Regions from separate parts of the Nocardiopsis sp. B62 genome, predicted to be linked through region 2. Evidence: riboswitches for the same ligand, from Rfam matches in the RefSeq annotation. Region 2 holds a riboswitch; the other holds the start of a gene.
What was found. Region 2 has a riboswitch for S-adenosylmethionine ahead of thrC (threonine synthase). Riboswitches for the same ligand answer to the same signal wherever they lie in the genome.
Positions count from the first base shown of each region.

Region 1 (7,307 bases), on a different contig from region 2:
CCACCTGGTGCACGAGTCGATCGCCGAGGCCTACGTGGAGCGTCTCGCGGCCAGGGCCGACGCCCTGGTCGTGGGCAGTACCGAGGTGGACGGCGCGGCGTTGGGACCCGTGATCGACTCCGCCCAGCGCGACAGGATCCACCACCTGGTCACCGGCAGCGTCGAGGCCGGGGCCCGACTGCGTGCGGGCGGCACCTACCAGGACCTGTACTACCGGCCCACCGTCCTGGACCGGGTGGGTCCGGACACCCCCGCCTACGCGGAGGAGGTGTTCGGCCCGGTCGCCCCGGTGGTGCGCTTTTCCACGGTGGACGAACTGGTGGGACTGGCCAACGCCACCGAGTACGGCCTGTCCCTGGGGGTGGTCACCACCAACCCGATGCGCGGCATGGAGATCGCCGACCGCATCCCCAGCGGGATCGTGCACATCAACGACCAGACCGTCGACGACGAGGCGGTGGCGCCCTTCGGCGGGGTCGGGTTCTCCGGCACGGGAGCGCGCTTCGGCGGTACCAGAGCCAATCTGGAGGCCTTCACCGAGACCCAGTGGATCACCATGCGGGCCGATCCCGCCCGCCACCCGTTCTAGGCCGAGATCCCGCCGTCGCTGTGCAGGAGCTGGCCGTTGACCCAGCCGCCCTGCGGTGAACACAGGAAGTCGACCAGGTGCGCGGTGTCGCGCGGGGTGCCAAGGCGCCCCAACGGGGTGTGGGCGGCGCACTCCTCGCGCACCCGGTCGGGCATCCACCCGGTGTCCACCGGTCCCGGATTGACCACGTTGGCCGTCACCCCGAGGGAGGCGAGTTCGCGCGCCGAGGCCAGCACGATCCGGTCCAAAGCGCCCTTGCTCGCCCCGTAGGGGAGGTTGTGCACCACGTGGTCGCTGGTCAGGGCGATGATCCGGCCACTGCCGTGCTCGTCGCGAAACCGCCGCCCGAACTCGCGCACCAGCAGCCAGGAGGCGCGGGCGTTCACCGCGAAGTGGCGGTCGAAGCTCTCCACGGTGGTGTCGAGCAGTCCCGAGTCCACCGATTCGCAGTGGCACATCACCAGTGCTCGTACCGGTCCCAGTCGTCGTTCGACTTCGTCGAGGACGTGCGCGGGCGTCTCGGGGTCGGAGAGGTCGGCCTCGACCGCGACCGTGGCCGCCCCGAGCGCGGAGAGGTCGGCGTCGACCGTGTCGGTGGCGCCGCTCTCCACACCCCAGGGCATGCGGTCGTCGTAGGGGGTCCACTGGCTGCGGGCCACGTCCCAGCCGGAGGCGGCCAGACGCCGGGCGATGGCCGCGCCGATGCCCACGGTGCGGCCCACCCCGGTGACCAGGGCGACGGGACGGGCGGCGGGCGGGGCGGTGGCCTCGGCGGGGCCGCGGTGCACGTTCATGCTGCCCCATCCTGGGCCCGGAACGACGCCCCCACAAAGGGTTTTCGCCGTGCCTTCAGGGGTGGCGGCGCCGTCATCCCGTGAGATCGGGGATGACCCTCGGGCCCACCCGCCGCACGTAGTCGCGGAACGACGCCACCGCAGGGGGTTCGTACCCTCCGCCGGATCCCTCCTCGGGCCAGACCACCCCCACCGGCCGTTCGGCCTGCCCGTCCCGGATCGCCAGCTCCACGGTCCCGCCCAACGCCCCCTTCGGCCGCGCGGGCAGCACGGACACTCCCAGTCCCGCGGCCACCAGCCCCCTGGCCGTCGCGATGTCGTCGGCCTCGAAGGCCACCCTGGGCGTGAACCCCGCCCGGTCACCGAGCCGGTCCGTCAGGTGCCGCACACCGCGCCCCGGCTTGAGCAGGATGAACTCGTCGCGCACGTCGGCCAGGGACACGTCCCCGGCACCCGCCAACACATGGTGCTCGGGCACCACCAACCGCAGGTACTGCGTGTGCAGCACCGCCGAGGCCAGCCCCGGACCCGACGGCAACGGTGAGGTCAGCGCCAGGTCCGCGCCGCCGGAGGCCACCCGGCGCAACGACTCCGCCCACGCCTCCTGGGTCAGGGTGAACCGCACGCCCGGATGCTCGGCGCGAAACCCCCGCAACAGCACGGGCACCACTTCCACCCCCAACGTGGGCAGGAAGGTCAGCGCCACCCGACCCTCCTCGGCGCCCGTGAGTTCGGCCACTCCCTGCCGCAGATCGTCCAGTGCTCGCTCCACGTGGGGCAACAGCAACCGACCGGCGCGCGTCAACCGGACGCCCCGCCCCGTGCGCTCCACCAGAGCGATCCCCAACTCCTCCTGCAAGCGGGCCAAAGCCCTGCTCAGCGTGGGCTGGGGCATGTTCAGCGCCTCGGCCGCGTGGGTGATGTGCTCGGTCCGGGCGACCGCCGCGACCATCCGCAAACGGGGCGCCAGGGTCCGGGTCAGCGCGTCCACATCCGGGTCATCCATACACATCAGTATGCAACAACGTGAAAGCATGCATTGGACGTATGAAAGCGGCCTTCCTAGCGTTGAAGCATGACCGTGACCAGTTCCCCCACGAACCTCGACCCGCGCCCCCGCGCGGGCACGGCCGCCTACCGGCGCACGGTCATCGCCCTCGTGGCGGCCGCCGTGGCGACCTTCGCCCAACTGTGGTCGGTCCAACCGATCCTGCCCGCCATCGCCGACGGCTTCGGCACCTCCGCCGGGCAGACCGCCCTCGCCGTCTCGTTGTCCACCGGAGGCCTGGCCGGGTTCACCCTGATCTGGAGCGGCGTCGCCGACCGCGTCGGCCGCGCCCGCGTCATCGTGCTCTCCCTGCTGCTGGCCACCATCCTGGGCGCCATCGTGCCCTTCTCCACCGACATCTGGATGCTGCTGCTCCTGCGCACCCTCCAGGGCGCCGCCCTCGGCGGGGTCTCCGCGGCAGCCGTGGCCTACCTCGCCGAAGAGATCCACCCGCGCGACGCACCGAGGGCCACCGGCCTGTACATCGCAGGGAATCCGCTCGGCGGTATGGGCGGCCGCCTGCTCGCCGGGTTCGCCGCCGAACACGGCGGCTGGCAGTGGGGGATCGCCGCGAACACCCTCCTCGGCCTGGCAGCCCTCCTGGTGTTCGTCCTGGTCCTGCCGCGCGGACAGTCCGGTCCGCGCGCCCGTCCCACAGGCACCGGCGACCGCTTGGGGGGACGCCTCAAGGCGGCCCTGACCACGCGGGGACTGATCCCCATGTACGCCCAGGCGCTCCTGCTCATGGGCGCGTTCATGGCCGTGTACAACGTCCTCGGCTTCCGCCTCACGGACCAGCCCTTCGGCCTGTCCCAGGCGGTCGCGTCCCTGCTCTTCCTGTCCTACACGGCCGGGATGCTCGGCTCGGGCATGGCGGGCTCGGCCACCCAGCGCTGGGGCAGGTACGGGGTCCTGACCACGGCCACCCTGATGCTCCTGCTCGGCCTGGGCGGGCTCTTCACCACCTCGGTGCTCCTGCTGCTGGTGGCTCTGCTCGTGCTGACCTTCGCGTTCTTCTGCGCCCACGCGACGGCCTCCGCCTGGGTGGGCTCGCACGCGGTCGCGGGGCGTGCTCAGGCGGCGGCCGTCTACACCCTCGCCTACTACCTGGGCGCCAGCCTTTTCGGCTGGCTCGGCGGAGTGGTCTACGACGCGGTCGGTTGGAACGGCACCGTGACGCTGGCCCTGACCCTCACCGCCCTCGCGGGGCTGATCGGCCTGCGCCTGCGCCGCCTGTCCACCCCCGACCCCGTCTGAGTGCCCCGCACGGCCCGGACGTCCGAACGCGTCCGGTGGGCGAAGAGCACCATGCCCGACACCGGTACCAGGATGAACGACTCACGGATGTGCTCGCCGATCTCCCAACCGGCCAGTCCGCGTGGTCGAGCCATGCCCTGCACCTAGCCACCCGGACGGCCGACAGGCGCTCGCCGACACGGGCTCCCTCAGCTCAGCGGGCGCACCGTGAGGCACTGCTCGGCGGTCCCGACCTCGCCGAGCCGGTCGTGCAGCACCGTGCTGGTCAGCCCCAGACCCTCGGGCCCGAACACCACCCGGGTGTCCAGCCCCACCCAGGGGCCCTCCGGTCGGCGGTGCAGGTGCACGGTCAGGTCCACGTTCGGGAACATCCACTCCGTCGGCGCCTGTCGCACGGCGACGCCGTTGGCGGTGTCCACCAAGGCGACGTAGGAGGCCACCGGACCGGCCTGTTCGCCTTGGACCAGCTCCACTCCGGTCGTGAGCCAGGCCGTGCCACGGCCTCGCCCGGGTTCGCCGACGGGTCGCACGTCCAGCGAGGCGATGTAGCCACCAGGCCAGAGCGAGCTCATCTGGCGCTGCTTGAGTCCCTCCGGGGCCGGCAGCGGACCGGCGGCGCCGCCCGCGACCTCGCTGGTGTCTCCCGGGGCCAGGAGCCAGGCCCGGGCCCGCACCACCATACGGTCCTCGGCGAAGACGCGGGCCTCCACCAGTTCGATGGTGCGCCCGGGGCGGAGGGTCTCCACCTCAACGCGGCACTCGACCATCGGGAGTCGGCCCAGGATGTCGAAGGAGATCCGCGAGAGCAGCAGTCCCCTCCCGGCGGAGTGGGACTCGATCACGTGGGCGATCAGCCCGCCCAGGGGGCTGAAGTGCTGTTCGGCCGTGTTCCAGGCGCCACTGACGTGTTCGGTGGGCAGGTATCGGTCGGTGCCGGCCCGGACGAAGTACGCGTTCTGGCCCAAAGTGCTCTCCTGTACGACGGTTTCGTGCCTCCAGCATCATCCACCACCGTTCGAACCGTTCCGCTACCGGAGGCCGCGGATTGGGGCCAGTGGTGCCCCTGGGAAAAGTGGTGCTTGTAACCTTTTTGGTAGGAAAAGTGGTTTTCGTGGTACGTTCCTGCTGGTCATGAGTTCCAGCGACAAGCCCCGGCTGGCTGGACGGCAACCCTCCGCTGCGGTGGGGTGCCCCGGGTGAGGACACGGTCCTCGGAGCATCGGCGCTCCGACGGCAAGCGCAGGAGTCCCTCCTCCACTCGCCCCGCCGTGTACCTCGATCCCGAAACGGTGAAAGGAAGAACGATGCGAGTACCCCGAGGACTGGGACTCCCTCTCCACGCCGCGGGCGGCGCCCTGCTGCTTGTCGGTGCCACCGCCTGCGGCGGGATCGACACCTCCGCCCAGGACGGCTCCGGAGGCGGCGAGATCACCGTCACCGCGTTCGCCGGTCCCTGGGGCGAACTCTTCACCTCCTCCTTCGTCGAGCCCTTCGAGGAGGAGACCGGGATCAAGGTCAACGTGGTCACCGGCGCCGACGGCGAGTGGGTCACCCAGATGCGTGCCGCCGGGGGCGAGAATCCCCCCTTCGACCTGGTCGCGCTCACCTCGGAGACCTTCCACCAGGCCGTCACCAACGACCTCGTCCAGCCCCTGGACCCCGACGCCCTGGCGCACTGGTCCGAACTCGACCCGGTGCTGGTGGAGCAGTCCACCGTGGACGGTACCTCCTACGGGGCTCCCCTGACCACCGGCTCGGCCGGGCTGGTCTACCGCACCGACCTCGTCGAGGAACCCCCGCAGGACTGGGAGGACATCTTCGACGAGCAGTACTGCGGCCACGTGGCCCTGCCCCCGCTGACCTACAACATCGGCCTCCAGTTCTTCTCCGGCCTGGTGGCCTCCGAAGGCGGGGACCTGTCCGACCCCGCGGCCGTGGACCGCGCCTTCGAACGCCTGGAGGAGCTCCAGGACTGCGTGTCCGCCTACCCCTCCGACGCCGGCAACGTCGGCACCGTGCTCCAGAACGGCGACGCCTGGATCGTCCCGTTCTGGGACGGGCGCGCGACCGCCATGGAGCAGGAGGGGCAGCCGATCGGCTTCACCTACCCCGAGTCCGGTGCTGTGGGCGCCCTGACCTCCTACTACGTGGCCGAGGGCACCCAGAACCGCGAGAACGTCTACGCGTTCCTCGACTACCTGACCTCCGCCGAACACCAGAAGCCGTTCGCCGAGGGCACCTTCTACGGCGGCGGCAACACCGGCATCGACCACTCCGCCGAGTTCGACGAGCGCATCAGCTACGGCACCGACGTCTACGAGGGCTTCACCTGGGTGGACTACGGCGCCGCCACACCCAACCTCAACGACTGGCAGCAGCGATGGAACGAGATCTTCCAGTGACCGACCCCCACGCCGAACACATCGTCGTCGAGTCGCTCACCACGGCCTACGGCGGGACACGGATCCTGGACATCGACCGGTTGGCGTTCCACCGGGGCCGGTTCCTGTCCATCCTCGGGCCCAGCGGCTGCGGCAAGACCACCCTGCTGCACGCCCTCGCCGGGTTCGTCGAGCCCGACGGCGGCTCCATCACGATCGACGGCCGCGACGTCACCGCGGTGCCTCCGCACCGCCGCGGCCTGGGCATGGTCTTCCAGAACTACGCCCTCTTCCCGCACATGTCGGTGGCCGACAACGTCGCCTACGGTCTCCGGGCGCGCCGTACGCCGCGTCCGGAGCGGGACCGGCGCGTGGCGGAGGCACTGGACCTGGTGGGCCTGGCCGCCTTCGCGCGGCGCCGCCCCCGGCAGCTGTCCGGCGGTCAACAGCAGCGGGTGGCCGTGGCCCGGGCACTGGCCACCCGGCCCGACGTCCTGCTTCTGGACGAGCCGCTGTCCAACCTCGACGCGCAGCTGCGCCGCGAGATGCGCGTCGACCTGCGGGCCCTCCAACAGCGGCTCGGCATCACCATGGTGTTCGTGACCCACGACCAGGAGGAGGCCATGTCGCTGTCGGACCACATCGTGGTCCTCAACGGCGGGCGCGTCGAGCAGGAGGGCACACCACAGGAGGTCTACGCGGCCCCGGTGAGCCGCTTCGTGGCCGAGTTCGTGGGCGCCGCGAACGTCATCGAGGGCGTCGGCGGGGCCGAGGGCGTCCGCGTCGACGGGGCACTGGTCCGCACCGGCCTGGCGGAGCCGCCCACCGGCGAGGTGTCCCTGGCCCTTCGGCCGGAGCGCGTCCGTGTCTCCGGGGGAGAGCGACCCCTGGGGGCCGCCGGACACGGCGGCGCCTACGGCGAGGTGGTCCACCGGGCCTTCCTCGGCGACGGCTGGGAGACGCGGGTGCGGGTGGGGGAGTCCCTGTCCCTGGGAGCCCGTACCGACACCGAGCCCCCCGCCGTGGGGGCGCGCGTGACCGCGCACTGGGACGCCGAGAGCGTGATCCGGCTCCGCGACACGGGCGGCGCCTGATGAGGGCGACCCGGGAACGCCTGTCCGGTGTGGGGTTCGTACTGCCCGTGGCGGTGTTCCTGCTCCTGGTGTTCCTGGTGCCCCTGGTACGGGTGCTGTCGTTGAGCCTGCATCCGGTCGACGGGAGCGGCAACCCGCTCCCCG
Region 1 is NZ_JAGPXK010000001.1:178,726-186,032, forward strand. Features, by position in the region: partial or broken gene KBX21_RS00770 (aldehyde dehydrogenase family protein) at 1-589, shown strand, start outside; gene KBX21_RS00775 (SDR family oxidoreductase) at 586-1,383, opposite strand; gene KBX21_RS00780 (LysR family transcriptional regulator) at 1,457-2,389, opposite strand; gene KBX21_RS00785 (MFS transporter) at 2,459-3,688, shown strand; gene KBX21_RS00790 (thioesterase family protein) at 3,877-4,653, opposite strand; SAM riboswitch class IV at 4,816-4,934, shown strand; gene KBX21_RS00795 (PotD/PotF family extracellular solute-binding protein) at 4,993-6,090, shown strand; gene KBX21_RS00800 (ABC transporter ATP-binding protein) at 6,087-7,163, shown strand; gene KBX21_RS00805 (ABC transporter permease) at 7,163-7,307, shown strand, end outside.
Region 1: linked by a shared signal. The riboswitch ahead of KBX21_RS00795 (PotD/PotF family extracellular solute-binding protein) and the one ahead of thrC (threonine synthase) in region 2 are both predicted to bind S-adenosylmethionine.

Region 2 (7,307 bases):
CAAGGTCGGTGGCGAAGTAGGGCGAGATGTAGCCCTTGTCGAAGCGCATGCCCTCGGCGAGCTCAAGCTCGAGCCCGAAGGTCTGCCCCTCCTCGACGGTGATGACGCCTTCCTTGCCGACCTTGTCCATCGCCTCGGCGATGGTCTCACCGATCTGGGTGTCACCAGCGGAGATGGAGGCGGTGGAGGCGATCTGCTCCTTGGTCTCGACGTCCTTCGAGAGGTTGCCGAGCTCCTCGTTGATGCGGGCCACGGCGGCCTCGATGCCGCGCTTGAGGCCGATCGGGTTGGCGCCGGCGGCGACGTTGCGCAGACCCTCGCGGACGAGAGCCTGGGCCAGGACGGTGGCGGTGGTCGTACCGTCACCGGCGACGTCGTCCGTCTTCTTGGCGACCTCCTTGACCAGCTCGGCCCCGATCTTCTCCCAGGGGTCCTCGAGCTCGATCTCCTTGGCGATGGAGACACCGTCGTTGGTGATAGTGGGGGCGCCCCACTTCTTCTCCAGGACGACGTTGCGACCCTTCGGGCCGAGCGTGACCTTCACGGCGTCAGCGAGCTGGTTCATGCCGCGCTCGAGGCCGCGACGGGCCTCCTCGTCGAACGCGATCAGTTTGGCTGCCATTGAGTTCTTGTCCTCCCGTGACCGGGCTGATACGCGATGGGACGAGGCGTGCGCCCGCGACGGACGACCGCGTTCGCACCGGCAACCCTGCTGCCGGAGGACCACGATCTCGCAGCCTCGATCCGGTTAGCACTCGGTATAGGTGAGTGCTAACCACTCCCTTTTTTAGCACTCGGCCATGGAGAGTGCAAACGATGTGGTCACGATTTCCCCAGCTTCGGAAACAGCCCTGAACAGCGCGGACTTCCCTCCACAGGGCGGTTTGAGCGCTCGGCGAACAACGGACGAACCCCTGGTGGAACCGGGTGGCCAGGTCCCGCCAGCCCGGTAACCAAGGGCCCGCCCACCATCTGGTTGAACGTTGGCGCGCAAGCGGGCCCATCCCCGCGTGCGCGGGGGGCAGCAGGCCTCCCGGCGCGGCCGCAGGGTGACCCTGGGTCCATCCCCGCGCACGCGGGGAGCAGGCCGGGGCCATGTTGGAGAACATCCACGCGGTGGGTCCATCCCCGCGCACGCGGGGAGCAGATCACGCCGTTGACCAGGTCGGGGATGATGCTGGGTCCATCCCCGCGTGCGCGGGGAGCAGGCCACCGAGTACGCCAGTTTGACCCGAGACCCGGGTCCATCCCCGCGTGCGCGGGGAGCGTTTGACCCGAGACCCGGGTCCATCCCCGCGTGCGCGGGGAGCAGGGTGGACGGCGGGCGTACCTGGGGGGCTGGTCGGGTCCATCCCCGCGTGCGCGGGGAGCAGACTATTTGAACAGGAAACTTACCAGCGGCAAGGGGTTGTTTTTCCAACTTCTCAGAAGTTGGACACCGAAGACAAGAGACCCCAAAGGACCCACGTGATTCATCTCTTCTCTCTCCGCACCAACAACCGCGTCGCCGACATCGCCACCCTCGTCCCCTGGAGAATCTCCCTCCCAGGTTACGAGGGTCCGGGCACGCGGCGGGGCGGGCACCGACCGGCGCCCGCCCCGTGGTTCGCCACTGCCCGTGCGTCAGCAGCCCCCGGCGACGGCGGGGATGATCGAGATCTGCTGGCCGTCCCGGACCTCGGTCTGTAGGCCCTTCTCGAAGCGGACGTCCTCGTCGCCGACGTAGACGTTGACGAAGCGGCGGACCTTGCCGCCGTCGTCGAGCACGCGGGCGAGGATGCCCGGGTGGTTGGCCTCCAGGTGGTCCAGGACCTCTGCCAGGGTGCCGCCCTCGGCGGTCACCTCGGACGCGTCGTTGGTGTAGGTGCGCAGGATGGTGGGCACGCGGACGCTGACGCTCATGGTGTTCGTACTCCTGGGACGTGGGTGCTGCGCGGGGTGGTGAACGTGGGGCGGGCCCGGATCAGGCCAGGCCCTCGGCCTTGAAGGCCTCCAGGGACGGCTTGATGGTGGCGGTGACACCCGAGTCGACGGCGTTGAGGGTCTTGAGCCCGTCGCCGGTGTTGACGATGACCGTCTCCGCCTCGGGGTCGAGCCTGCCCTCGCGGACCAGCTTGCGCAGGACACCGGTGGTCACGCCGCCCGCCGTCTCCGCGAAGATCCCCTCCGTGCGGGCCAGCAGCTTGATGGCGTCGACGATCTCGTCGTCACCCACGTGTTCGATCGCCCCGCCGGTGCGGTTGGCGATGTCCAGCACGTACGGGCCGTCTGCGGGGTTGCCGATCGCCAGCGACTTGGCGATGGTGTCCGGCTTGACCGGCTGGATGACGTCGTGCCCGTCGGCCCAGGCGCGGGCGACCGGCGAGCAGCCCGTGGCCTGCGCGCCGAACACCTTGTAGGGGCGGTCCTCGACGAGGCCGACCCTGATCAGTTCCTGGAAGCCCTTGTCGATCTTGGTGAGCTGCGATCCGGAGGCGATCGGAATGACGATCTGCTCGGGCAGGCGCCAGCCGAGCTGCTCGGCGATCTCGTAGGCCAGCGTCTTGGAGCCCTCGGCGTAGTACGGCCGCAGGTTGACGTTGGTGAAGCCCCAGCTCTCGCCCGCCTCGTCGCCGATGAGCTCGGAGCAGAAGCGGTTGACGTCGTCGTAGTTGCCGTCGATGGCCACGACCTTCCCGCCGTAGACGGCGGCCATCACGACCTTGCCCTCCTCCAGGCCGGCCGGGATGAACACGCACGAGTCGAATCCGGCACGCGCGGCGGCGGCACCCACGGCACCGGCGAGGTTGCCGGTGGAGGAGCAGGAGAGGGTGGTGAACCCGAAGGTGCGGGCGGCCTCGACGGCGATCGCGACCACGCGGTCCTTGAAGGAGTGCGTGGGGTTGGCGGAGTCGTCCTTGACGTGCAGGGAGCGCAGGCCGAGTTCGGCGGCGAGGCGGTCGGCCCGGACGAGGGGGGTGAGGCCGGGGTTCATGTTGGGCAGGTCGGCCACGTTGTCGGGGACCGGGAGGAGGGAGCGGTAGCGCCAGATGTTCTTGGGGCCGCTCTCGATCTGCTCGCGGGTGACGGGCCCGAAGTCGTAGGCGATCTCCAGGGGGCCGAAACAGAACTGGCAGGCGAAGCTCGGCGAGAGTTCGTAGCGCTCACCGCACTCCCGACAGGACAGCGCGGTCCCGGGACCGAAGGCGCGAACGGAGGTGGGTTCAGCGGCGGCAATCGCCATGGCGAGGCGTCTCCCCTCATCTTCCCTGGTGGCCACCTTGACCCCAGGCCGGAGTTGGCACCTGCCTCGACGGGTCGCGTTGATCGCGGTTCCACATGCCGAGATGGTTGCCGGGGCTTCGCAGGGCCGGTCCCTCCACCCCTCTGGATGAGCAATATGAAGTTGTGGCGGTTCTTCTCCGAGAACGCACCGTCACTGTAACTGAGGTGCTGACCGATTTTCCACGCCGGGTGATCCGGATTACACAAAGCGGCTCGAATGCTGAGACGACACCGTCCACGTGCGGCGCGACCCGAGTACGGAACCGGCTCCCCTGTGACGGTGTCCACCGTTGCCCGCGAGGGGGTTTGGGGCGACTGTCCCTAGGCGAGACCTAGGAGGAGTGCGTGATCCCCAGAGCATCCTTCGTCGAGAGGACGACCACGTGGACAAGGCTCAGATCCTCATAGCCTCCAACAGGGGCCCGGTCTCCTTCTCCACCGCCGACGACGGCTCGCTTGAGCACCGTCGGGGCGGCGGAGGACTGGTCTCGGGGATGATCTCCGTGGCCACCGAGATCGACGGACTGTGGGTGTGCGCGGCCCTGTCGGACGCCGACCGCCGCGCCGCCACCGAGGCGCCGGGGGCCCGTCTGGACCTCGCGCACGACCTCGACGGCATGCGAGTCCACATGTTGGACATCCCTGAGACGACCTTCTCGGGCGCCTACACCGGGGTGGCCAACTCGACCCTGTGGTTCGTGCAGCACATGCTGTACGACACCCCGAACAAGCCCTCCTTCGGCTCGGAGTTCCGCAGCCAGTGGGAGGACTACGCCGCCTACAACAACGCCTTCGCGGAGGCGCTGGTCAGCGGTGCCGCCGAGAACGCGCGCGTGGCCGTGCAGGACTACCACCTGGCGCTGGTGCCGCGCATCCTGCGCGCCCGCCGACCGGACCTGCGGATCGCCCACTTCTCGCACACTCCGTGGGCCCCGCCCGAGTACTTCCGGATGCTGCCCACCCAGGTGGCCCGGGAGCTGCTGGAGGGGATGCTCGGCGCCGACCGGCTGGGGTTCCTGAGCCCGCGCTGGGCCGACGCGTTCCTGCGCTGCTGCGCCGAGATCCTGCGCGCCGACGTCGACCTCGAACGGCGCACCGTGGAGCACGGGGGCCGGATCGTCGAGGTGGGCGTGCACGCCCTGGGCGCGGACGAGGAGGGGCTGCGGGAGAGCGCGTCGGAGCCCGCCGTGGCGGACCGCAGGCGGACGCTGGGTGAGGCCGTGGGCGACACCCGGCTGATCGTCCGGGTGGACCGCACGGAGCTGTCCAAGAACATCGTGCGCGGTCTGGAGGCGTACCGGGAGCTGCTGACGGCGCACCCGGAGTGGCGGGGCCGGGTCACCCACCTGGCCTTCGCCTACCCGAGCAGGGGCGACGTGCCGGAGTACCGGGAGTACACGGACTCCGTGCTACGGATCGCGAAGGAGATCAACGAGGAGTTCTCCACCCCCGAGTGGACGCCGCTGGTACTGGAGGTCAACGACGACTACCCGCGGTCGCTGGCCTCGTTCCAGATGGCCGACGTGCTGCTGGTGAACCCGATCCGGGACGGTATGAACCTGGTCGCGAAGGAGGGCCCGGTGCTCTCGGAGCGGGATTCGGTGCTGGTGCTCTCGCGTGAGGCGGGGGCGGCGGACGAGCTGGGCGGGGACGCCCTGCTGGTCAACCCCTACGACACCGTGGAGACCGCCGAGGCGCTGCACCGGGCGCTGTCGATGCCCGAGGGGGAGCGCAAGGAGCGCCGGGGACGGCTGGCCGAGGCCGCCGTGGCACTGCCGCCGCGCCGCTGGTTCCAGGACCAGCTGCGTTCCCTGGACGGCTGACGGGGTTCGACGTGGGCCGCTCGGCCTCGGCGGGGCCGGGCGGGTGCCGGGCGTCGGGACGCGCCGGAACACCAGGAGCGACAGGACGCCAGGAACAACGCGAGGGCGTGTCCCGTGCTGGACACGCCCTTCGGCGGGGTCGCGTTCCGGTCCACGACCGGCTGGCTCTCGGTCGGACTCCGGTCATCCGGTAAGTCACCGGGCGCCCGACCGGTATCCGGTCAGTGGTTCCGGGAGGTGGCCGCCTTCCAGGCCTCGGCCTCGGCGAGGAGTTCGGTGACGATGCCGGACTTGGCGTCGGCGTAGTCCTGGATGCGCTTCCAGGTGCGCTCGGAGAGTTCGCGCTTGACCGCGGTGTAGCGTTCCCGGGCCCCGGCGTCCGCGATGAGGTAGTCGCGGAAGAGCCGCATGCGGTCGATCTCCTCGCACCCCTGGCCGAACACGTGGAGGTTGAGGTTGACGCTGGGGCCCTTGAGGACCCGGTGTTCGTACCAGTCGGGTTCGGCGATGACCAGGGTGTATCCCACCTTCTCCAGGTCGTTCAGGTAGGCGGCCTCGTCGGAGGGGTCGGCGACGGCCATGACCAGGTCCACGCAGGGTTTGGCCGCGAGGCCGGGCACCGAGGTGGAGCCGACATGGTCCAGGGACAGCACGCGGTCCCCGAGTGCACCCCGGATACGGGATTCCTCCTGGCGGAACAGGTAGGGCCACTTGGGGTCGGGTTCGGAGAGGCGCACGCGACCGTTCACCAGGTTGCGTGCCATGGGGTCGGAGGCGACCCGCCTGTCTCCTCGTGAGGGCAGAGAGGGCGTTTCGAGAGGCGACATTCCACAAAGCCTTGCCGTCCGGCGTACCCGCGTCAAGGCTTTCGACGTGCCTTACATATGCACGCGCATACGTGACACTACCGACCGTCGGATCGGCATGACCGAACGCGACGGTCAGGCCTTGGAGCGCCCCTCGGGGGTGGAGACCACCAGGACGAGCGAGCCCTCCCACTCGGGGAGTTCGCGCAGGTGGCCGTGGCGCGCGTCCCACGTGCCGTCGCGGAGGTCGCGGGAGAGGTGCTCGTGGAAGCGGGTGTGCGCGGCCTCGTCGACGAAGCTCCACGCCGAACAGGCCTGCCGGGCCCCGGGGTCGAGCAGCACCTCGGGGCGCGCGTAGTAGGCCTCGTTGAAGCCGTCCGAGCAGTCGAGCGGGATGGGCACCCGGGTGACGGTGGTCGTGCCGCCCAGCCCCTCGGCCAGAACCGACGGCTCCGGGTAGCGGCGCGCCTCGGTGTCCAGGACCTCCGGGCAGTAGTCGTACAGCCAGAAGTCGCGTACCAGGGCGGGGTCGCAGGTCAGCACCACGACGGGGCCCGTGGTCACTCGCCGGACCTCCGCCAGGCCCCTGGCGAGGTCGGACCACTGGTGGACGCTGAAGGTGGTCATGGCGGCGTCGAAGGAGTCGTCGGGGAACGGCAGCGACTCGGCGGTGCCGTCGACCGCCGCGGGCAGGTGCCCGGGGCGCCGGGCCCGCATGCTGGCCGAGGGCTCCACGGGAGTGACGTCGCGGTCGGCGGGTTCGTAGGACCCGGCCCCGGCACCGACGTTGAGCACCGTCCGGGCGTCTCCCAGGGCGGCGTGGAGGAGTTCGGCGATCCTCGGTTCCGGTTGCCGGTGGTCCGTGTACGTGCGGGCGATGACCCCGTAGTCCGCGTCGCCCGCGCTGCCGTCCCGCATCCGAACCATGCTGTCTCCCACCGTCGAGGTGTCGCCGAGCCGAGCTAAGTGTGGTGCCGCAAGGACCCTAACCAACGAAAAGCCGTGGCGTCACGGGCTTTTCGCCCGATCCGCCACGGCTCGCCCCGCCAGGGGGCGTGTGACCTCAGCCGACTCGACGCCGCGCCTACTTCTTGCGGCGGCGGCCGCCCTTGCGCCGGGAGGGGCGCTCCTCGGCCCGGGCCTGCTCGGCCCGCTCTGCGGCGAGCCGCTGGTCCTCCTCCTGCCGCTCGGCCGCCACCCCGTAGGGGTCCTTGCTGGTCCGGCGCACCCACAGCACCAGCACGATCACGATCAGCGCCAGCACCACGCCGACCAGCGCGAACCACATCCACACCGGAACGGTCGGGGAGTCGTCCTGCACCAGGTTGTCGTCGACGAGCGGCATGTCCTGGGCGTTCCCTGAGGCCTGCGCGACGGCCGAGGGCAGGTACAGGGACGCCAGCCCCTGCCCGCC
Region 2 is NZ_JAGPXK010000005.1:67,109-74,415, reverse strand. Features, by position in the region: gene groL (chaperonin GroEL) at 1-622, opposite strand, end outside; gene KBX21_RS07730 (ubiquitin-like small modifier protein 1) at 1,624-1,902, opposite strand; gene thrC (threonine synthase) at 1,964-3,223, opposite strand; SAM riboswitch class I at 3,237-3,377, opposite strand; gene KBX21_RS07720 (trehalose-6-phosphate synthase) at 3,648-5,087, shown strand; gene KBX21_RS07715 (GrpB family protein) at 5,309-5,914, opposite strand; gene KBX21_RS07710 (class I SAM-dependent methyltransferase) at 6,029-6,820, opposite strand; gene KBX21_RS07705 (S8 family serine peptidase) at 6,978-7,307, opposite strand, start outside.